DNA from 3 places in the Sphingomonas sp. BK036 genome. Region 1 is predicted to be linked to each of the others. Evidence: riboswitches for the same ligand, from Rfam matches in the RefSeq annotation. Region 1 holds a riboswitch; each other region holds the start of a gene.
What was found. A riboswitch is a leader RNA that binds a small molecule or an ion and turns the genes downstream of it on or off. The one in region 1 is predicted to bind cobalamin.
Positions count from the first base shown of each region.

Region 2: it holds a riboswitch for cobalamin, as region 1 does, so the genes downstream of both, EV283_RS11200 (DUF1636 domain-containing protein) here and EV283_RS04075 (TonB-dependent receptor) in region 1, are expected to answer to the same signal.
Region 3: it holds a riboswitch for cobalamin, as region 1 does, so the genes downstream of both, EV283_RS12295 (HoxN/HupN/NixA family nickel/cobalt transporter) here and EV283_RS04075 (TonB-dependent receptor) in region 1, are expected to answer to the same signal.

Region 1 covers NZ_SGXR01000003.1:859,939-867,170, forward strand. Annotated here, with positions in the region: gene EV283_RS04070 (ABC transporter substrate-binding protein) at 1-25, opposite strand, end outside; gene EV283_RS04075 (TonB-dependent receptor) at 31-1,929, opposite strand; cobalamin riboswitch at 2,042-2,259, opposite strand; gene EV283_RS04080 (TonB-dependent receptor) at 2,311-4,398, opposite strand; tRNA gene EV283_RS04085 (tRNA-Val) at 4,492-4,566, opposite strand; gene EV283_RS04090 (response regulator) at 4,611-4,988, opposite strand; gene EV283_RS04095 (N-formylglutamate amidohydrolase) at 5,100-5,963, shown strand; gene EV283_RS04100 (TRCF domain-containing protein) at 5,974-7,232, opposite strand, start outside.
Region 2 covers NZ_SGXR01000005.1:206,231-213,462, reverse strand. Annotated here, with positions in the region: gene EV283_RS11220 (cobyric acid synthase) at 1-1,167, shown strand, start outside; gene cobS (adenosylcobinamide-GDP ribazoletransferase) at 1,132-1,851, opposite strand; gene EV283_RS11210 (histidine phosphatase family protein) at 1,848-2,417, opposite strand; gene cobT (nicotinate-nucleotide--dimethylbenzimidazole phosphoribosyltransferase) at 2,414-3,427, opposite strand; gene EV283_RS11200 (DUF1636 domain-containing protein) at 3,424-3,831, opposite strand; cobalamin riboswitch at 4,008-4,202, opposite strand; gene cobO (cob(I)yrinic acid a,c-diamide adenosyltransferase) at 4,381-4,986, opposite strand; gene EV283_RS11190 (NAD(P)/FAD-dependent oxidoreductase) at 5,041-6,657, shown strand; gene EV283_RS11185 (peptidylprolyl isomerase) at 6,682-7,232, opposite strand, start outside.
Region 3 covers NZ_SGXR01000005.1:472,932-480,163, reverse strand. Annotated here, with positions in the region: gene EV283_RS12295 (HoxN/HupN/NixA family nickel/cobalt transporter) at 159-1,148, opposite strand; cobalamin riboswitch at 1,399-1,618, opposite strand; gene EV283_RS12290 (PepSY-associated TM helix domain-containing protein) at 1,649-2,794, opposite strand; gene EV283_RS12285 (TonB-dependent receptor) at 2,794-4,833, opposite strand; gene EV283_RS12280 (hypothetical protein) at 4,921-5,358, opposite strand; gene EV283_RS12275 (catalase) at 5,512-7,232, shown strand, end outside.

The sequences.
Region 1 (7,232 bases):
GTAGCAGCGCGGGAAGGATCGCCACCGGTCTCACTTCAGGCGCAACCGGACGCCGCCAAAGGCTGCACGGCCATAATTCCCATAGCCCGCCACCGTCTCGTAGCGCGCGTCGGTGAGGTTATCGACGCGACCGTAAAGCGCGACCTGGTCGGTGATCGGCATCTCCGCACGGATGCTGGCGAGCGCATAGCCGTCGAGGCGAGTCGTGTTGGCGGCATCGTCGAAGCTGTCGCCGACCAGCGACACGGTGCCGCCGATCGAGAGCCCGACCGCGAACCGGTAATCGGCGTTGACGCTGGCGGTCTGTTCGGGACGCCGTGCGAGGACATTGCCGAAATTGGCACCGATCGAGCGGTTCTCGGTGTGGATATAGCTGTAGTTCGCGGTCAGCGTCAGCGCATCGACCGGACGCAGTGCGAGCGAAACCTCGACCCCGTCCGCCTCGGCGCGCGCGACATTGTCATAGACGCCGAACGGGCGGTCGACGCAGATCGAACCGGCGGTTGCCTGCTCCACAGGGCTGCAATCGCGGAAGTCGATCTGGTTGCGCGAGCGGCGGTTGAAATAGGTCACGCCGACGCGCGCGCGATCGGCGAGGAACGCCTGCTCGACGCCGATGTCGAAGTTGCGGGCGGTCTCCGGATCGAGGCCGCGGTTCCCATAGTCGGAGAAGAGCTGGTACAGCGTCGGCGCCTTGAACCCTTCGCCATAGCTCGCGCGGACGGTCGTGCCGGTCCGCAGCGCCAGCGCCGCGTTCGCGCCGAAGGTGGTGTGGTTGCCGAAATCCTCATGATCGTCGTTGCGGACGCCGCCGGTGAGCGTGAGGATGTCGAGCGGCTTGACGATCAGCTGGCCGTAGACGCTGGTGATGCCGGTGTCGGCATAGGTAAAGCCGTCGTTGAAGCGGCTATTCTCGCGCTCGACGCCGGCGACGACGCGGACCTGGTCGAGCGGGCGGAAATCGCCCTGATATTCGTAGCGCTCGCTACGGCCGCGGCCGAGGAACGACGGCTCTGCACCAAAGGCCGGTTCGTACGTGTCGCGGTTGATGTCGGCGATCGTGAACGCGACTCGGTTGTTGAACCGCCCGTCGGCGACGTTCGCGTGTAGCCCCGCATAGCCATAGACCTCCTGCGTCTTGCCATAGTCCGCGGTGTCGGCAAGCACATAGTCCGGCGCTGGGAAGCCATCGAGTTCGACCCGGCTGTCCGCGAAATAGCCGCGCAGGTCGAGGCCGATCCCGGGTGCGAACTCGACGCCCAGCCGTCCGGTCGCGCCGTATTGGCGATAGCCGTCGCGCTCGGTACCGCTGGCCGCCGACGAGATGCCGTCGGTGCGCAGATACCCGCCGGTCAGCGAGCCCGACACCGGCCCCGTCGCGCCGGAGATGCCTGCGCTCGCGAACACGCTGTCAGCATAGCCATATTCGGCGTTGGCGCGCGCCTGCAGCCCCTCGGCGGGGGCGGCGGTGATGATGTTGACGACGCCGCCGATCGCCTGGCTGCCCCAGGGTACCGAGTTGGGGCCGCGCAGGACCTCGATCCGCTCGACCGAACTCGCCAGCAGGTTGCCGAAATCGAAGCCGCCGCCGGTCGAGGCCGGATCGTTGACTCGCACGCCGTCGATCACGACCAGGGTCTGGTCGGATTCGGCCCCGCGGATCCGCACGCCCGTCAGCGCGCCCTGCGTGCCGTTGCGCGTGACGGTGACGCCTGGCGTGGTCGCAAGCAGATCGGACACGACGACGGTCTGGCGCCGCTCGATCTCGGCGCGGTCGATCACGGTCACCGCCTGGCCGATCTCGCTGGCGGGTTGCGCGACGCGGGTCGCGGTAACGACGACGTCCGCTGCGTCGGCAGCCGGGAGCGTCTGGGCATCGGCGGATGCCGCGATCGCGGCGGCGCTCAGGAGGAGGAGGAACTTCGTCATGGGGCACGTCCTGGCAGAGCCGCCCACGACCATTCGCGGACCGGCAGACGTCTCTCGCTCGAGGACACCCCTTCGATAGGGCACTCGTCCGCACCGGAGCACCCGCCCGCGCAGTGGATCGACCGTGACGGGCAGGTCTCCTGGCTTCCGGGTCGTCGCTGTCACCCCGCCTTCCCAGGCCGAGACCCAGTGGCGCAATCGGGGTGGCCGCTATCCGGTCACAGTTGCGGGGACAGCGCCGGTCTTGCGGATGGGGATCGTGACGACCCTGCCCGCGCACCGGCTTCCCTTTTGATCCCGTCGCCGGGAACCCTTCACAGGGTTTGCAGTAGTCGCAGGCCCTGCACGGGTCAACGCAAGCGCGGATGCGACCCTGCCCCCTCAGCGCAGGCCGTAGCGCAATCCGACCCAGATCGTCCGCGGCGTGGCGCGCTCGACGATGTTCGCGCCGCTGATCCCCGCCTCGACACGCGCATCGAACAGGTTCTCGCCGCGCAGCTCGGCAACCAGCGCGCGCGTGATCGGCAGCGCGGCATAGCCATCGAGCGTCGTCGCCGGATCCAGCACGCGCGTGTTCTGGTCGTCGTCATATTGCCGACCGATACGCCGCACGGTCAGCGACAGCGCGGCCGCATCGCGCCGCCAGTCGACCGTCCCCGACACCTGGTCGCGCGGCGTCTGCGCCGGGCGAAGGCCATCGAGCGCAGCGGTGAGCCCGGATCCCTCGACCGTCGAATTGGTGTGCGACCATGATGCCTGCACGCCGAACGGCCCCGCATCGGGGCGATACGCCGCGTCGAGTTCGAATCCGTGCGCGCGGATCGCGTCGAGATTCTGGCGGACGCGGTAGGTCGTCACCCCCGGCAGGATCTGCGGCGGGCTGGTCGTGGTGACGTTGGCGATCGCATCCTTCAGCCGGTTGTAGAAATAGGTGGCGGCGATCGTCACGCCCGGCGCGGGCGTCAGCGTGACGCCAGCCTCGATCCCCGTCAGCCGCTCGGGCGACAGCAGCGCGTTCGCCGCGGTCGCATCATTGCCGACACGGAACGGGCGGTACAGTTCGTTGAGCGTCGGCAATCGCCAGCCGCGATAGCCGGCCGCGCGCAGCGTGATCGATTCGACCGGCTGATACGCCACCCCCGCCCGGCCGGTCGTCTCATGGCCATCGCGGTCCGCGTAGCGCAGGTTGGTCAGCGCCGCGCCGCCCGCCAGCGGCCGTTCGGACAGATAGCCGCCATCGATCGACCACCAGTCGATCCGCCCGCCGAGGCTGACCGTGACGTCACCCGCCACCAAGCTGGCATCCGCGAACGCGCCCGTCGTCGTCGTGCCGCCGCCGGCCTCGCGCCGCCGCGTCGGTGCCGCGTTGACGAAGGTATACAGCTCCTGCGTCTTGCCGCTGACGTCGCGGATATCCGCGCCCAGCCGGAGCGTGATGCTCTCGCCCAGCGGCGGGAGGATCTCGATCCGCCCGCCGAGCCCGGTGGCGGGCGTATTATACTGGTCGAGCGACTGGATCGCGGTGGTGCGCGCGGCATTGATGCTGTTGAAGCTGCTCGCAAAGGCGCGCGTCTGCAGATACGCCAGCGCCGAATAGCCCCAGCGCCCGCGCCCGATCAGCCGGACGCTCGCATCGGCCCCTTCGCTCGTGTTCGCAGTGAAGTCGCTCCCCCGATCACGGCGATCGGTGAACGCGCTCGCATTCATCTGCACCTCGGTCGTCGCGCCGATCCCGATAACGGTCCGGAGCGCGCCCGACGCCTGCTCGTATGGGGCCGGACGATCGACGATCCCGCGGCTCTGCGCGACGGTCGGCGTGAACCCGTCGCCGCGCGCATAGGCCCCCGACACGGTCGCGAACCCCGATCCGCGGACGAGCGCCGCCGAGCCCTGCGCGTCGACCGAATCGCGGCTGCCATAGGCGACGCTCGCCTGGAGCGGCGCCAACTGGTCGGGCGTCGCGCTTTCGAGTTCGACCGTCCCGGCCAGCGCGCCCGGCCCCTGATAGCCGCTGCCACCGCCCCGCGTGACCCGGATGCGCCCGAGCCGCCCCGTCGCATAGGCCGGAAACGCCACCCAGCCGCCGAACGGATCCGCCTGCGGGACGCCGTCAAAGATCAGCAGCGCGCGGCTAGACGCATTGCCGCCGATCCCGCGCAGCGAAATGCCCTGGCTGGTCGGGTTGGCGCTGCGCGAATCGGATCGGCGGAACTGCTGGAGGCCGGCAACGTCGGCGAGCACGCTCTCCAGCCGGTTGCTCGCATTGGCCTGGATACGCGCGCGATCGATCGTGACGACAGCATAGGCGCGATCGCCGGGCGCGTCGGCCAGCCCCCGTCCGGTCACGACGATCTCGCGCGCGACGGCGTCTTCAGGGGCAGAGGCAGGGGCAGCGGGCTGTTCGGCGGACTGGGCGACGGCAGCACTGGAAGACAGAAGGGCGGCAGCGGAGAGCGAGAAGCGGATCATCGCCGCGCCATGCCAGCTTTTCACGATACCGGAAGCCCCAAAGCCCCGGACAGCAAAAAGCCCCGCTAACCGAATGGCTAGCGGGGCTTTCTATGGTGGGCGTGGCAAGGATTGAACTTGCGACCCCTGCGATGTCAACACAGTGCTCTACCACTGAGCTACACGCCCGCCGGAGCGCTCCACTAGCCGCGGTTATCGCGGGGTGCAAGCGTTCAATGCACGCCCGTTGCATTATCCATCTCAAACAGCCGATCCACCTCGGCGACGAGGTCGCGGAGATGGAAGGGTTTCGACAGGACGCGGGCCTGCGGCATCGCGCGCCCGGCCTTCAGCGTGACCGCCGCAAAGCCGGTGATGAACATGACGCGCAGATCGCGGCACATCTCGCCCGCCTTCTGCGCAAGCTCGATCCCGTCCATCTCGGGCATCACGATATCGGTGAGCAACAGGTCGAACGTCTGCGTCTCGAGCAGCGGAATCGCCGCCGTCCCGCGATCGACCGCGGTGACGGCATAGCCCGAGCGTTCGAGCGCCCGCGTCAGATACTCGCGCATGACCTGATCATCCTCGGCCAGCAGAATTCGCAACATCGATCTAAAGTCCTGTTTGCACGCGTGCTTTGACGCGCGGTCCTAGCCGCAAATTGGTTAACATTTCCAGGTCCATTGCCCGTCCCGGTCGGTCGGTTTAGCGTGGTCGCCATGCCGCTGTCCCCCTTCGATCGTCTGCCGTCTGCCGACCAACGGGACGCCGCGCCGCCGACCAGCCCGGTGGTGATTTCAGTGCCGCATGCCGGGCGCGACTATCCGCTTTCGCTCAAGACCGCGTTGCGCGTGCCGCTGGCGGCGTTGCTGCCGCTCGAGGACCGGCTGGTCGATGCGGTGGCCCGCAGCGCGCGGACGGACCAGGCGACGATCATCCAGCGGCGCGCGCGCGCCTGGATCGATCTCAACCGCGCGGAGGACGAGCGCGATCCGCTGATCGACGAGGGCGCGCGCGGGGTCGCGCCGGTCCAGCAATCCGCCAAGCTGCGCAGCGGCCTGGGGTTGGTGCCGCGCCGCGTCTCGGGGGCGGGCGACCTGTGGGCGCGGCGCTTTACCGATGCCGAAGTCACCGCGCGGATCGTCGCCGACCACCGCCCCTATCACGCGGCGGTCGCGGCGACGTTGCAGGCCGCGCAGGCGCGATTCGGCGTCGCCGTGCTGCTCGACCTGCATTCGATGCCGCCGCTCGGGCCGGGCGGTACGCGGATCGTGCTAGGCGACCGGTTCGGCCATGCCGCAGCGCCGCGATTCGTCGATCGCGCCGAGCGTGCCTGCACCGAGCACGGCTTTTCGGTGGCGCGCAACACACCTTATGCGGGCGGGCATATCCTCGAACGCCATGCCCGCCCCGACAGCGGCATCCACGCGATCCAGCTCGAACTCGATCGCACCGTCTATCTCGATCGCAAGCTCCACGCGCCCGGCGCGGGGTTCGCGCGGGTCGTCGACCTGGTCCAGGCGATCCTCGCCGCGCTGGCGGACGAGGCGCTCTCGACACCGCTGGCCGCTGCCGCGGAATAGACGGGCCGGATCACCCGGCCAGCGCGTCGAGCAGCGCCTCGATCTGCGCGGCGCGCTCGACCGGATCGGCGACCGCGCGCTTCAAGATCCAGCGGCCATTCTTCTCGACCAGCTCGTCAAGCGGCGCCGCGGACCGGCGATCGTGCGGCGTGAACGCGATTGCCGCAGGGCCGGCGTCGATCCGCCGGATTCCCGCTGCACAGGCGCGCAACCGGATCCGTGCAAGCAACAGCAGCTGTCGCGCCGAATTGGGGATCGTGCCGAAGCGATCCTCGAGCTCGGCCTCGAACCGGTCGAGCGCCACGACGTCCTCGAGACGGGCGAGCCGGCCGTAGAGCGACAGGCGAACCTCCTCCTCCGGGATCCAGGCTTCGGGCAGCGTGCCGCCGAGCTCGAGATGGAGGTCGGGCACCCAGTCGTCGACCTCCTCGCCGCGTGCCAGCCGCAGCGCGCGGCCGAACAGATGCTGGTACAGGTCGATCCCGATCAGCTTCATGTGCCCGGCCTGCGCCTCGCCGACCAGATCGCCCGCGCCGCGCAGGTCGAGGTCGCGCGCGCTGATCGCGAAGCCCGCGCCGAGCCGGTCAAATGCCTGCAACGTCCGCAGGCGCTTGAGCGTCGCCTCGGCGATCGTCGCGTCGCCATCGGTGAGCAGCATCACCTGCCCGCGCCGCCCGCCGCGTCCGACCCGGCCGCGCAACTGGTGCAGCTGCGACAGGCCGAACCGGTCGGCATGGTGGACGATCATCGTGTTCGCGCGCGGGACGTCTAGCCCCGCCTCGATGATGTTGGTGGCGAGCAGCACATCGCCATCGCCCGCGGCGAACCCGACCATCGCCTCGTCGATCTCGGCGGCGAGCATCTTGCCGTGCGCCTGGACGATGCCGAGTTCGGGGACGAGCTTGGCAAGCCGGGCCGCCAGCGGCGCCATGTCGTCGATCCGCGGGACCACGACGAAGCTCTGCCCGCCGCGCGCGCGCTCACGCCGCAATGCCGCGCGGACGGTGGCATCGTCGAACGCCGCGACCGCGGTACGGATCGGCTGGCGACGCGCGGGCGGGGTCGCGATCACCGACATGCCCTGCAGCCCGATCATCGCCGATTGCAGCGTCCGCGGGATCGGCGTGGCGCTAAGCGTCAGGACGTGCCCCGCGCCCAGCGCGTGCAGCTTGGCCTTGTCCGCGGTGCCGAACCGCTGCTCCTCGTCGATGACGACCAGCGCCAGATCCTTGTACGCCACGCCCTTGCCCGCGATCGCGCCGGTACCGA
Region 2 (7,232 bases), on a different contig from region 1:
CGCTGGCGCGAGGGGCGCGACGGGTTGCTGGCAGACGTACTCGACAGTTTCGAACGGCTGTCCGCCGGCTGCGACCTCGTCGTCGTCGAAGGCGCGGGCAGTCCGGCGGAAATCAACCTGCGCGCGGGCGACATCGCCAATATGGGCTTCGCGCGCGCCACCGACGTCCCCGTGATCCTGGTCGGCGATATCGATCGCGGCGGCGTCATCGCAGCGGTCGTCGGCACGCGCGCGGTGATCGACCCCGCCGATGCTGCGATGATCCACGGCTTCCTGATCAACAAGTTCCGTGGCGATCCCGCGCTGTTCGACGACGGCTATCGCGCGATCGAGGCGCGGAGCGGATGGCGCGGCTACGGTGTCGTGCCGTGGCTGGCCGACGCAGTGCGGCTTCCCAGCGAGGATGCGGTGATCCTCGAACGCCCCGCCGCCAATGCGCACCGCCAGGTCACGATCGCCTGCCCGATCACGCCGCGGATCGCCAATTTCGACGACCTCGACCCGCTCCGGCTGGAACCCGGCGTCGCGCTGGTGATGGTACCGCCCGGCACGCCGATCCCCGACGCCGACATGATCGTGCTCGCCGGATCGAAGGCGACGATTCCCGACCTCGCCTTCGTCCGCGCGCAAGGCTGGGACATCGACATCCGCGCGCACCACCGCCGCGGCAAGCCGGTGCTGGGGCTCTGCGGCGGCTACCAGATGCTCGGCCGCAGCATCGCCGACCCCGACGGGATCGAGGGCCCCGCATGCCGTGTCGAGGGGCTCGGCCTGCTCGACGTCGAGACCACCCTCGCCGGCCGCAAGACGCTCGACCGGGTCTCCGGCCAAGCCCGAGGCGCGGCCTTTGACGGCTATGAGATGCACATGGGCATGACGACCGGCCCGGCGACCGCCCGCCCCGTCGGCCACCGCGCCGATGGCAGTGCGGAAGGCGCGACGAGTGCGGACGGGCTAGTGTCGGGAAGCTATGTCCACGGCCTGCTCGCGCTCGCCGAGCAACGCGCGGCGTGGCTGGCGCGGCTCGGCGTCGCGGCAAGCGGCCCCGATCACGGCGCGTCGATCGACGCCGCGCTCGATGCGATCGCGGCCAAGCTCGAACGTCACGTCGATCTCGATGCGATGCTGGCGTTAAGCGAGCGCGCCGGCCACCGCGATCGCGGCTAGCAGCCCGGTCTCGACGATCTCGATCCCGGCGCCATGCGCATCGCCAGTCACGCCGCCCAGCGTCCGCCGCAACCATGCAGCAACGCCGAGCACGAGCAACGGCAGCACGACGAGCGCGGGCACCGCCACCGCCGCGAGCGCGAGCACCAGCCCCCATCCCAGCAGGTCGCGGTTGCGCACCGCGCCGGCCACCGCCGCGCCAAGACCACCGGGACGCACTGGCGGCAACAGCCTCGCCCAGGCGAGCGGCCCCATCCGTGCCGCGAACGGTACGAGGATCAGTGCCCACCAGCCCGCCCGCCCCGCGGCGTGCAGCAGCACGAGCTTGGCGATCATCTGGCCCGCAATCGCGACGACGCCGAAGCTGCCGATATGCGGATCGGCCATCACCGCGAGCAGCCGCGTCCGATCGCCATGCGCCGCGCCGAGCCCGTCCGCCAGATCGGCGAGCCCGTCGAGATGCAGCGCCCCCGTCACCGCGATCCAGGCCAGCAGCGCGGCACACGCGCCGGTCCACGGGTCGACCTGCGCGCCGATCCAGCCTGCCAACGCGACAAACACGCCGATCGCGAGCCCGACCAACGGATAAACCCGGATCGCCGCGGCGAAATCGTCCGCCCCGACCGCGACGCGCGGCATCGGCAACCGTGTCAGGAAACCGAACGCGACGATCAACCGCGTCATGTCGCCAGCCCGACGATTTGCACGGTCCGCGTCGGTCCCGGCCACACGCGCAGCGACACCAGCGCGGCATAGGGCAGGTCGAACGCCCAGATCTGCCGAGCATCGAACCCACACAAGTCCGCAAGTGCCGCCCGGATCGCGCCGCCATGCGTCACGACCAGCGTCGAGACCGGTGGCATCGCCGCCAGCACGGCCCCGACACGATCGTGCAGCGCGGACCAGCGTTCGCCCCCCGGCGGCGGCGCGGCGTCCGGATCGTCATAAAAGGCGCCCAGCGCAGCGGGATCGATCGCCGCCGGGGCCAACCCGTCCCACGCGCCGAAATCGAGCTCGCGCCAGCGTGGCTCCACCATAACCGGCAAACCGCGCGGACGACCGATCGCGTCCGCACACGCCCGCGCGCGAATCAGGTCGGACGCCTCGATCCGCGCGACGTCGAGCCCGGCGGCCCGCGCGGCGCAGGCGGCGATCCCCGCCTCGGTCGCCGGATCGTCGGTCCGCCCGAGCAACCGCCCCGCCACCGCGGGCGCACCATGCCGCATCAGATACAGCATGGACGCGCTCACGCCGCCGAGACGCCCGCCTCGGCGAACGTCGCCATCTCGGCATGCGCGGCCAGCGCCGCCCGCACGAGCAACGTCGCCGTCGCCGCGCCGCTCGCCTCGCCCAGCCGCATCCCGAGCGACAGCAACGGATCGAGTTCGATCCGCGCCAGCAGAGCGGCGTGCCCCGACTCGGCCGAGACATGCCCCGCGAGGCAGTGTGCGACGATGTCGGGGCACGCGGCCGCCAGCGGTGCGACCGCCGCGCAACAGATGAACCCGTCGAGCATCACCGGGACGCCCGCCAACCGCGCCGCAACCACCGCACCCGCGATTCCCGCCAGTTCGAGACCGCCAAGCCGCCGCAGAATCTCGAACGGCGTGGTCAGCGCATCGCGGTGCAGCGCGAACCCGGCCTCGACGACCGCGATCTTGCGCGCAATGCCGTCGCTATCGACCCCGGTGCCCGGCCCAACCCAGTCGCGTGCCGATCCACCGAAGCTCGCCAGACACAGTGCCGCCGCGCTCGTCGTATTGCCGATCCCCATCTCGCCCAGCACGATCAGGTTCGGCGCATCCGCGACTGCCGCTGCGCCCGCGTTGATCGCGTCCAGGCATTCCTCCTCCGTCATCGCCGGTGCCTGTGTGAAATCCGCGGTCGGCCGATCGAGATCGAGCGATACGATCTTGAGGTCGAGGCCCGCGGCGCGCGACAGCGCGTTGATCGCGGCCCCACCGGCCTCGAAATTGGCGACCATCTGCGCAGTGACAGATGCCGGGAACGCACTCACGCCGCGCGCTACGACGCCGTGATTACCCGCGAACACGACCGCACTGCCGCGATCGAGCCGGGGCAGCGGGTTGCCCTGCCAGCCCGCCATGAAAACCGCGATGTCCTCCAGCCGCCCGAGCGACTTTGGTGGCTTGGTCAACTCGGCTTGCCGCGCGACCGCCGCGGATCGTGCGGCCGCGTCGGGCTGCGGCAACCCGCGCAAGGCCGCCAGAAACGCGGCGGGCGTCGCGAACGCCGTCATTCGACGACGAACCCGGCGGGCGGGGTGCGCGTGATGAAATGCCCCTTCACGCCCTGCGGCCATTGCTTGAACGGCACCTGCCCGAACGCGCTCTCGCCATAGAGCTTGGCGTAATCGAGGATCGCGCGCGCCGCGTCCTCGGTCGGCTCGAACCGGCCGAGCACATAGCCGACCTTGGCGGGCGCGCGCAGGTGGATCGTGCAGAAATCCTGGCATGCGAACAGGCACGGCATCTCCTGCACCGCGACGTCGGCATAAGCGGGATCGCTCGCCTGCACCGCCTTCAGCGCGCTGGCGAGCCGCGCCCCGCCGCGCTGCCCCTCGGCATCGTCGCGCGCATCGGCGGAATGGCGGCAGGTGGTGCACGCGACGACCGCGACGCCGTCATCGACCGGCTTCAACATGCGGAAGCCTGGGCGTGCGGATACGAAAAACGATAAAATGCAGGCATGGTTACCCCTTCGGACAGTCGATCCCGCCCCGCGCGAGGGCCGAGGGCGCACGCCTCCAGCCTCCGCGCGACGCGAAGCGATGTCGTCGCTCGGGGTGTTACCCGTCCGTTCGGCGCACCCTGGCCGGACGAAAGACGACCGCGACGGGCAGGTCTCCTGGCTCGCGGGTCAACGCCGTCCGCGCCGCCTTCTCGGGACGATCCCAATGGCATGAGGCACGGTGGCTCGCCGCGTACAGTTGCAGGGGCAGCCGGGTGTTTCCCGTTCCCATTTTCATCCCCCTCGGCGCTAGCGTCGGGGGAACCTGTCGCAGGTCGAGCGATACGCGGGCGACGAGGGTGACGCAAGACAGCGCAGCATCCGTAGGACACGCGCCAGCAGCCCCCCCCTCCCGTCATCCTGACGAAAGTCAGGATCCAGGGTAACGAGCGCTACCCTCCTTGGCTCTGGATCCTGACTTTCGTCAGGATGACGGAGGGACGTTGGATGTGGCGCGCGCCCCTAGAACTCCACCCCCAGCTGCGCCTTCACACCCGACCGGAACGGATGCTTCACCTGAGTCATGTCGGTCACCAGATCCGCTACCTCGATCAACGCCTCGGGCGCGTTCCGCCCGGTGATAACGACATGCGTCATCTCAGGCTTCCCAGCCAACGCCGCGAGAACCTCGTCGACCGGCAGATAGTCATAGCGCAGCACGATGTTGAGCTCGTCGGCGACCACCATCGCATAGGACGGATCGGCGATCATCCGCTTCACCTCGTCCCACGCCTCGCGTGCGACCGCGATGTCTCGCGCGCGGTCCTGCGTGTCCCAGGTGAACCCCTCGCCCATCGGCTTGAATTCGCACAGCGCGGGGAACGCGTCGAAGACCGCCTTTTCGCCGGTCGCCATCGCGCCCTTGACGAACTGGACGACGCCGACTTTCCGCCCGTGCCCGATCATCCGCACCGCCATCCCGAACGCAGCGGTCGACTTGCCCTTGCCCTTGCCGGTGTGGACGATGATCAGCCCCTTCTCGATCGACTTGGTCGCAACGATCCGGTCATGGACCTCCTTGCGCTTGGCGCTCTTGGCATTCTGCTCGTCATCGGTCCGCATGATCATGTCCTCTCCCGCTCCCGATGGCGGATCGCGCCGCGCGGCGCTAGAGCGTGCCTCATGCTCCGTATCACCGACCTCAAGCTGCCGCTCAACCACGCCGACGAGGCGCTCCCCGCCGCGATCCGCGACCGGCTGCGCGTGACGCCGCGCGACCTGATCCGCTACACGATCGCGCGGCGGGCGCACGACGCACGCGACAAGATGGACATCCAGCTCGTCTATTCGGTCGACGTCACGCTGAAGAACGAGGACACCGTCCTCACCCGCTTCCGCAAGGACCGCCACGTCCAGCGCACCCCCGACACCGGCTATCGCTTCGTCACCAAGGGCGGCCCGAGCTATACCGGCCCACGCCCGGTGGTCGTCGGCGCGGGCCCGTGTGGCCTCTTCGCAGGCCTGATCCTCGCGCAGATGGGGTTCCGACCGATCATCCTCGACCGTGGCAAGGTCGTCCGCGAGCGTACCAAGGACACCTGGGGCCTCTGGCGCAAGAGCGTCCTCAACCCGGAATCCAACGTCCAGTTCGGCGAAGGCGGCGCGGGCACCTTCTCCGACGGCAAGCTATGGAGCCAGATCAAGGACCCGCGCCATCTCGGCCGCAAGGTCCTGACCGAGTTCGTCAAAGCCGGCGCGCCGCCCGAAATCCTCACCGAAGCACACCCGCATATCGGCACGTTCCGCCTCGTGACGATGGTCGAGAGCATGCGCGAGACGATCGAGGCGCTCGGCGGCGAATACCGCTTCTCGACCCGCGTCGACGGCCTCGATGTCGTCGAGGAGGCCGCCGCCCGCCAGCTCCGCGGCCTCCACCTCAGCACCGGCGACTATCTCGAAGCCAACCATGTCGTCTTCGCGGTCGGCCACAGCGCGCGCGACACGTTCGAGATGCTTCACGCCACGGGCGTCCATGTCGAGGCCAAACCGTTCTCGATCGGCGTCCGCATCGAGCATCCGCAATCGTGGATCGACGAAGCCCGCTTCGGCCCCTGTGCTGGCCACCCCGATCTCGGTGCCGCGGCGTACAGCCTGTCGCATCACTGCAGGAACGACCGCACCGTCTACAGCTTCTGCATGTGCCCCGGCGGCACCGTCGTCGCCGCGACCTCCGAGGAGGGCCGCGTCGCCACCAACGGCATGAGCCAATATTCGCGCAACGAACGCAACGCGAACTCCGGGATCGTGATCGGCATCGATCCCGCGCGCGACTATCCCGGCCACCCGCTCGCGGGAATCGCACTGCAGCGCCACTGGGAATCGCGCGCCTATGTCGCGGGCGGCTCGAACTACAAGGCGCCCGCGCAACGCATCGGCGATCTGCTCGCGGGCCGTCCCTCGACCGCGCTCGGCGCGGTGATCCCGTCGTACAAGCCGGGCGTCCACATGACCGACCTGGCCGAATGCCTGCCCGACTTCGCGATCACCGCGTTGCGCGAGGCGTTGCCCGCGTTCGGCCGCGAGATCCCCGGCTATGATCATCCCGACGCGGTGCTGACGGGGGTCGAGACGCGCACCTCGTCGCCCGTCCGGATCACGCGCGGCGACAATTTCGTCAGCCTCAACACCGCCGGGCTGTTCCCGGCGGGCGAAGGTGCCGGCTATGCGGGCGGCATCCTCTCGGCGGCGGTTGACGGGATCAAGGTCGCGGAGGCGGTCGCACTCAGCCTGACGGCCTGATCGCCACGAGCAGGCCCTCGGACTTCACTTCTTCCGATCGGGACCCGTCTTGATCAGCCACGCGCGCGGCAGTCCGGTCGGCTTTGCCACGCCGTCGAGCCGCCGCGCGCTGACCAGCGCTACGCGCTTGAGGATCATCTGATCCTTGAACGCATCCATCCCGCCACCGGTCGGCTTGGCGAGGATACGCTTGATCACGTCCATCCCCGCGACGACGTGCCCGAAGGCCGCATAGCCGGGATAGCCCGGCCGCGCGTCCATCGCCGGCGCGGGGCCCACGGTAATGAAGAAATTGCCGCCCGCCGACGCCGGCGTCATGCCGCGCGCCATCGATATCGTCCCGTCGAGATGCTTGATCCCGGTCTTCGCGGTTGTCTCGAGCGGAAACGGCGGCAGGATCCGCCGCGCGTCGGTACGGATCCCGCCCTGGACGAACCCGAGCTTCGGCGCCGACTTCTGCCGGCTCGCGCGATAAAAGTCGGTTCCGTCGAACCGCCCGTCATCGACATATTCGAGGAAATTCTCGGTCGTCTTGGGCGCGCGGCGTGCGTCGAGTGCCAGCACGATCGGGCCCT
Region 3 (7,232 bases), on a different contig from region 1:
CGGTAAAACCGAGCCTCGGGCGTGGGGTTAGAGGAATATCACGGGACTGCCAACTCGCTCGCGCCCGTCATCCTGACGAAAGTCAGGATCCAGAGTTACGCACGCTGTCGCCTGTGGCTCTGGATCCTGGGTCAAGCCCAGGATGACGGACGTGCTTGTTACGCGTGCACGACCTCGATTTCGTCGAAGCGTTTCCAGCGGTAGATTGCGAAGCTCAGCACCCAGCACAGCACGAACAGGCCGATGATCGCAAAGCCAAGGCCGTTGAAATTCTCGCCCAGCGCGGCCGCCAGATCCCACACGCCCCCCGACAGGCCGAGCTTGGCGCCCAGCAGCGCGAGCGTCTCGATCCCGCCGATCGCGATCGCGACGATCGCCGAAATCAGCGTGATGGTGATGTTGTAGTAAAGCTTGCGGATCGGCTTCACGAACGCCCATTCATACGCGCCGAGCATCACGACACCGTCCGCGGTGTCGACCAGCGCCATGCCCGTGGCGAACAGGATCGGGAGGACGAGGACGGTGCCGATCGACAGACCGTCCGCGGCCTGGCTCGCGGACAGGCCGAGGATCGCGACCTCGGTCGCGGTATCGAAGCCGAGCCCGAACAGGAATCCGAGCGGCGCCATGTGCCAGCTGCGCGTGACGAGCCTGAACATCGGCCGGAACAGTCGCGCAAGCAGACCGCGGTTGCCGAGCAGCAGATCAAGGTCTTCCTCGACATAGACGCCGCCACTGCGGACATGGCCGAAGGTCCGCCAGACCGAGCGCAGGATGACGAGGTTCATCGCCGCGATCGTGAACAGGAACACCGCGGAGATGATGGTGGCGATCACGCCGCCGACCTGTTTGAACGCCTCGAACTGCGCCAGCGCGCTGGCGGTGAGCGCGATGGCGACCGCGGCGATCAGCACGATCCCCGAATGCCCGATCGCGAACCAGAAGCCGACCGCGATCGGGCGCTGGCCGTCCTGCATCAGCTTGCGCGTCACATTGTCGATCGCGGCGATATGATCCGCATCGACTGCGTGGCGCAACCCCAGACCCCAGGCGAGCAACGCGGTGCCGAGCATCAGCGGCTGCGCGTGGAACAGCGAGAACGCCCAGCCCCAGGCGGCGATATTGGCTGCGACCAGGCTTGTGAACATCCAGCCGACGCGTTTGCGCGTGGCCATCCGTGCCGGCCCGCCGGGCGTTTTCCTGGCCGGCTTATCGATCGTCATCGTCGTCATGCAGAACTCCCCGGCGTCCGACGAGGACGGGGACCTGCCGCATGCGGCCGCGACGCATGAAGACCGGACGCCATGAGCGGCCGACGCGCGTCGTCGATGCGGCCCCCGCCGCAAGGTCGTCGCTCAGACGGCGTTCACCGTGCCTCGGCCACCCCCTGGGCCGGGACGAGAGCGACCAGACGCCGGCAGGTCTCCTGGCTCGCGGGTCACGGCTCCACGCCACACCTTCCCAGATCGTCGACCCAGTGGCTGCCCCTCGTCGCGAAGGGCGTGTGCGTTTCGCTCGCCGCTTACAGTTGCAGGGACAGCTGCGGCATAGGACGGCGAACCCTCCGCACCGCATTCCCCTTCAAGCCCCGAAGGGCACCGACGCGATCTAGCGAGCTTCCGGTCGAACCGGGTGCTCGCGCGTCGTGCTAGCCGGGTTCGCCGCGAGTGCCAATCGTCCTTTGCGGCGTGCGGCGCTCGCGACGATGCTGCCACCGGAGCAGGCCGGTCACGAAGAGCGCGATCGGCACCAGGCCAGCGACGAAGGCCAGGATGCGCCCCGTCAGCCCCAGCGCCTCGCCGCCGTGCAGCGGGTGGAGCCAGTTCATCACGACGTCGCCGCCGCTCTCGGCAAGCCCGTCGCGGGTCGCGAGGACCGCGCCGGTATAGGGATCGAGCCAGACATTGGTGCGCGGGAAACGGCGGCTGGGTTCGCCGTCCTGCGCGAGATTAATCCGGATCGCGCCGGTCGGCGAGGCGGGAGTCTCGATCCAGGCGAGCGCGGCTCCGGGGAAAACGTGTTCGGCAATGGCGACCAATCGATCGACCGGCAGGGGCGCGCCGCGCGCGACCACGGCCAGTGCCGGGGTCCGGTAGAGGGGCGAGGCGCGCGCGATCACGAACCGGGTCTGGTCGGGCAAATCGAGCATCACCCCGGTCGCGGTGACGACGAGCACGAGGATCGCGCCGCCCAGACCGATAAGCTTGTGCCAGTCATACAGACGGCGCAGCGGCGCAGCGTCGCGCTTGAAGCGGAGCGCGCGCCACCAGCTGCCGGGGCGGGGCCACCATGCCCAGATCCCGCTGGCGGTCATGGCCAGCATGACGATGCCTGCGATCCCCATGACGACCTCCCCGGGCTTTTCCAGCAGCAGCCGGTAATGGAGATCGTAGATCCAGGTGACGACCGTATCGCCCCAGAAGCCGGTGCGGATCGTCGTCATGCGGACCGGATCGATCCAGGCGAGGAACGGCGCGAAATCGTGGCCCGCGGTTTCCCTTGGCCGGTAATAGCGCACCGGGACGGCGCCGCCGTCCACGGTCACCTCGATCCGCCACGCGCCGGTGCGGGTGGGATGCTCGCGGTGGAGCGTGTCGACGACTGCCTGCCAGGAGCGGGCGCGCGCGTCGTCCGGCACCGCGCGCAACGCGGGGTTCAACGCCGCGTCGATCTCCGGATAGAAGACGAGTATGCTGCCGGTCAGCCCGGCGAACGCGAACAGCGCGCCGATCGACAGGCCAAGCCAGAGATGCACGCGCCGGACGATGGCACGCAGCGGCAATCGGCGCGTCATCAGAGCGTCAACCGGACCGCGCCGAACAGCGATCGCGGATCGGCGGGCGTGTGAAGCCGCTGCGTGCCGTCGTACCAGACATACTCGTAGCGCTTGTTCGCGAGATTCTTGAGTTGCGCAGATATCTCGATCTTCGGCGTCAGCTTGTACGCGACCTCGGCATTGAGGACGACATACTCACCGTAGCGGCCCTGCGTGTTGGCGGGATCGAGTTCGTAGCTCGACTGGCCGTTACCCCATAAGGACAGCCGCACTTTGGCGTCGGGTGTCACGTCGAGCCCGCCCGAGAAGACGTTCTGCGGGACATGGTCGATCGCGTTGCCCGCCTGAGACGGGGTTGCCGGGTCGGGCGTGATTATCCGCGCGGTCTGGTGGGAATAGCTGCCCCATAGCGCAACGGTGCGGACCGGCTTCAGGTCCAGCTGCAGATCGATCCCGCGGCGCCGCGTCTGGCCGAGATTGTCGACATCGCCGGAGGGATCGTTCAGCCGCCGCTTGAGCTCGCCGCTCGCGGTCTGCTGCCACAATGCGACGCGCGCTTCGAGCCAGCGCCCGCGCGTGAGCTTGACGCCTGCTTCATAGCCTTCGTTGATCGAGGGTGCGACATCGGTCGTTCGTGGCGGCACCAGATACGAGGCCGAGCCAGCGCCGATCTGGAAGGTGCGCCCGTAATTGGCATAGGCGGTGACGCCGGTCACGGGCGTCACCGCGACGCTCAGCTTGGGTTGGCTGATCGTGTCATAGCCGTTGATCGGCGCGGTCGTCCCCGCCAGGCGATTGGTGAAATGGCCCGCGACTCGGTCGATCCGCCAAGCGGGAGTGATCTTGAGCCAGTCGGTCGGCTCGATCACCGCTTGGAGATAGCCGCCATAGACGGTCAGTTCGAAATCCTGGTCGCGCGTCTGGGTGGTGAGCGTGCGCCGGTCGGTCAGCCAGCGCAGGCTCTTATTGTCCTGCACCTGCACGTCGCCCCCCGCCTCGATCATCAGCGCGTGGAGGAAGTCGACGCGGGGGTGGTAATGCAGCGCGGCGGTCGCGCCATATTGCCATTCCTCGGTCAGGCGCCGCTGTTGCGGGACGCTTGCGGAGTAGCGGACGTAGCGGTCGTCGTGGAGGCTATTGGCATAGGTCTTGACGCTGAGCGCGAGCGGGTCGGCGAGATCGGCGTCGAGATGCAGGCTGTACTGGCCGATCCGTCGCGTGCCGCCATCGGTGGCCGACAGCGCGTAGGATCGGGTGCGGTCGGTATCGGCGTCGACATCGGTCAGATAGCCCGGCTCTTGCGCGTGCGCGACCGAATGGCGGACGATCGCGCCGATCCGCGTGGATCCAAAATCATAGAACCATTTGCCCGCGAGATTCAGGCGATCGAGATCGGCATGGTCGCGATACGCATCGGTCCGCCGATAGCCGACCAGGTAGTTCTGGCTGAACCCGCCGCGCTCGAGTCCGGCCGAGGCCTGTGCGTCGATCGTCCCGAACGCACCGCCGATCAGACGCGCGTCGAGGTAATTGCCGCCGATCCGAGTCAGGATATTGGCGTTGCCGGCGATGTTGTTCAGCCCCCAGCGCGGATCGGACGTCCCGCGAACCAGTTCGATCCCGGCGACGTCGAGCGGCGAGATCATGTCGATACCGGTCATGCCGCCGGCATTGTCGTTGCTCGGTATGCCGTCGATCATCAGCTTGACCGCGTTGATCTCGCCTTCGCCGTTGAACCCGCGGATCGAGAAGCGGCCGGACGTGGTGCCCTGGTTGAAGTCGGTCAGCACGACGCCGGGCAGGCGGGCGAACAGCTCCCACGCATTGTCGACCGACTGGCGTTGCGCGATCTCGCCGCCGAGCATGTCGACCGAGGTCAGGATGGTCTCGGTCGAGCGCGCCATGCTGCGCGCGGTGACGACGACGTCGCCGATCACGAAGCGCGTATCGGACTCGGTTGGGGTGGGGGCGGGAACGGGGGGGGGGGTCTGCGCGGTGGCGGGCGAGGCGAGGGCGATCGCCATCGCCGCCCCGAAAGTAGATGGAGTATCGAACATGAAACAGGGCTTTCGACAGGCGCGCGGCCACACGGACGCGCGTCGACAGAGGTGGCGAACCGCGCGTCGGGCAACGCGCGGTTCGGGTCAGACGGTCGAAAGCAGAGTCGGTGGGCCGCGCAGCGGCGGACGCAGATGCGGCGCGCTGGCGTGGACGGGGGGACGGACCGGGCGCACGCCGATCGCAATGACAAACGCGATCGCCGCGACGAGCAGGACCGCATCGACGCTGGCCAGCGCCTGCGCCGACAGCCCCGAAAACGCGCAGGGCAGCTCTGTCTTGCCGTGGCCGGTGGACGGATCGTGGTCCGGCATCGCATGGTCCGACATCATCTGATCGGGCATGCCCATGTCCATCGTAGCGGTCATCGGCGCGGCGCCCGGGCACAGCGTGATCGCGATGTGGCCGGACTGATTTGCGATCATGTACCCCGTGGGCACCAGCAGCTTCATCGCCAGTGCCGCCACGCACAGCCATCCCGCGAGCAGCGGGCAGGACGAAAAGAGACGGCGGATCGCGGGCACGGCGCACGGGTAGACCGCATCACGGGGGCTGTCACTGAGGCATCCTGTCCACCGGTCCGGCCGCGGCCCCCGAATTCTTTCGTTCGCGTGGACCCGGCCGCGGACGAGGATCGTTGACCGTGCAGAACTATGACTATCAAACAAGGATTTGCTATGAGCGACCCCGCAGAGCGCAATCCCGGCAACGGTGGCGAAACGCACCAGCAGGCCGGCGGCGATGTGCCCGTTCTCACGACCAACCACGGCGTGCCCGTCTCCGACAACCAGAACAGCCTGAAATCCGGCGTGCGCGGCCCGACGCTGCTCGAGGATTTCGTGCTGCGCGAGAAGATCTTTCACTTCGACCATGAGCGGATCCCCGAGCGGATCGTCCACGCCCGCGGCTCGGGTGCGCATGGCTATTTCGAGGCGACCGACGACATTTCCGACCTGACTAAGGCGGCAGTGTTCAAGAAGGGCACCAAGACCGAGCTGTTTACGCGCTTTTCGACCGTAGCCGGCGGTGCAGGCTCCGTTGATACGCCGCGCGACGTGCGCGGCTTCGCGGTCAAGTTCTACACGACCGAGGGCAACTGGGATCTCGTCGGCAACAACATTCCCGTGTTCTTCATCCAGGACGCGATCAAGTTTCCCGACCTGATCCATTCGGTGAAGATGGAAGCCGATCGTGCCTATCCGCAGGCGGGTTCGGCGCATGACACGTTCTGGGACTGGGCGTCGCTGACGCCGGAATCGACTCACATGCAGATGTGGGCGATGTCCGACCGCACGCTGCCGCGCTCGCTGCGCATGATGGAAGGCTTCGGCGTCCATACGTTCCAGCTCGTCAACGACGAGGGCAAGTCGAGCTTCGTGAAGTTCCACTGGAAGCCGAAGCTCGGTCTTCAGTCGACGATCTGGGACGAGACGCTGAAGCTTCAGGCCGCCGACAACGACTATCATCGTCGCGACCTGTGGGAAGCGATCGATACCGGCGACTTCCCCGAGTGGGAGCTGGGCATCCAGGTGTTCGACAAGGCGTTCGCCGAGGCGCAGCCTTATGACGTGCTCGATTCGACCAAGCTGATCCCCGAGGAGGACGTTCCTGTCCGGATCATCGGCCGGATGGTGCTTGACCGGAACGTCGACAATTTCTTCGCCGAGACCGAGCAGGTCGCGTTCCTGCCGACCAATATCGTGCCGGGGATCGATTTCTCGAACGATCCGCTGCTCCAGGGTCGCCTGTTCAGCTATCTCGACACGCAGAAGTCGCGTCTGGGGACGACCAACTTCCACCAGATCCCCGTCAATGCGCCGCGCAACCACGCGCAGAACTTCCAGCGTGACGGGATGATGCAGACCAAGGTGCCGAAGGGCCGCGCGAATTACGAGCCCAACAGCCTGTCGGTCGTTGGCGAGGACGGTGGTCCGCGCGAGTCGCCTAACGGCTTCGTGACGACGACCAACCCGACCGGTGCGGACGAGCAGGGCGAGAAGCTGCGGATGCGCGCCGAGCTGTTCGGCGATCATTACAGCCAGGCACGCCTGTTCTGGGTGTCGGCGACGGATAACGAAAAGGCGCATATCGCTTCGGCGTTCACGTTCGAACTGTCGAAGGTCGGCCTCGCCCATGTCCAGGAGCGCACCGTCGCCAACCTGCGCAATGTGAACGAGGAACTGGCAACGCGGGTCGCTGATGGTCTGGGCATCGAGCTGCCAGCGGCGAACCCAGCCTATCGTGAGCCGATCGATATGCCTGCGAGCGACGCACTGTCGATCCAGAAGTCGATGAAGGAGACGCTCGAGGGTCGCCAGGTCGGGATCCTGATCGCGGACGGGTCCGACGGCGGCGAGATCGATGCGGTCGTCAAGTCGGTCGAGGCCGCCGGCGGCAA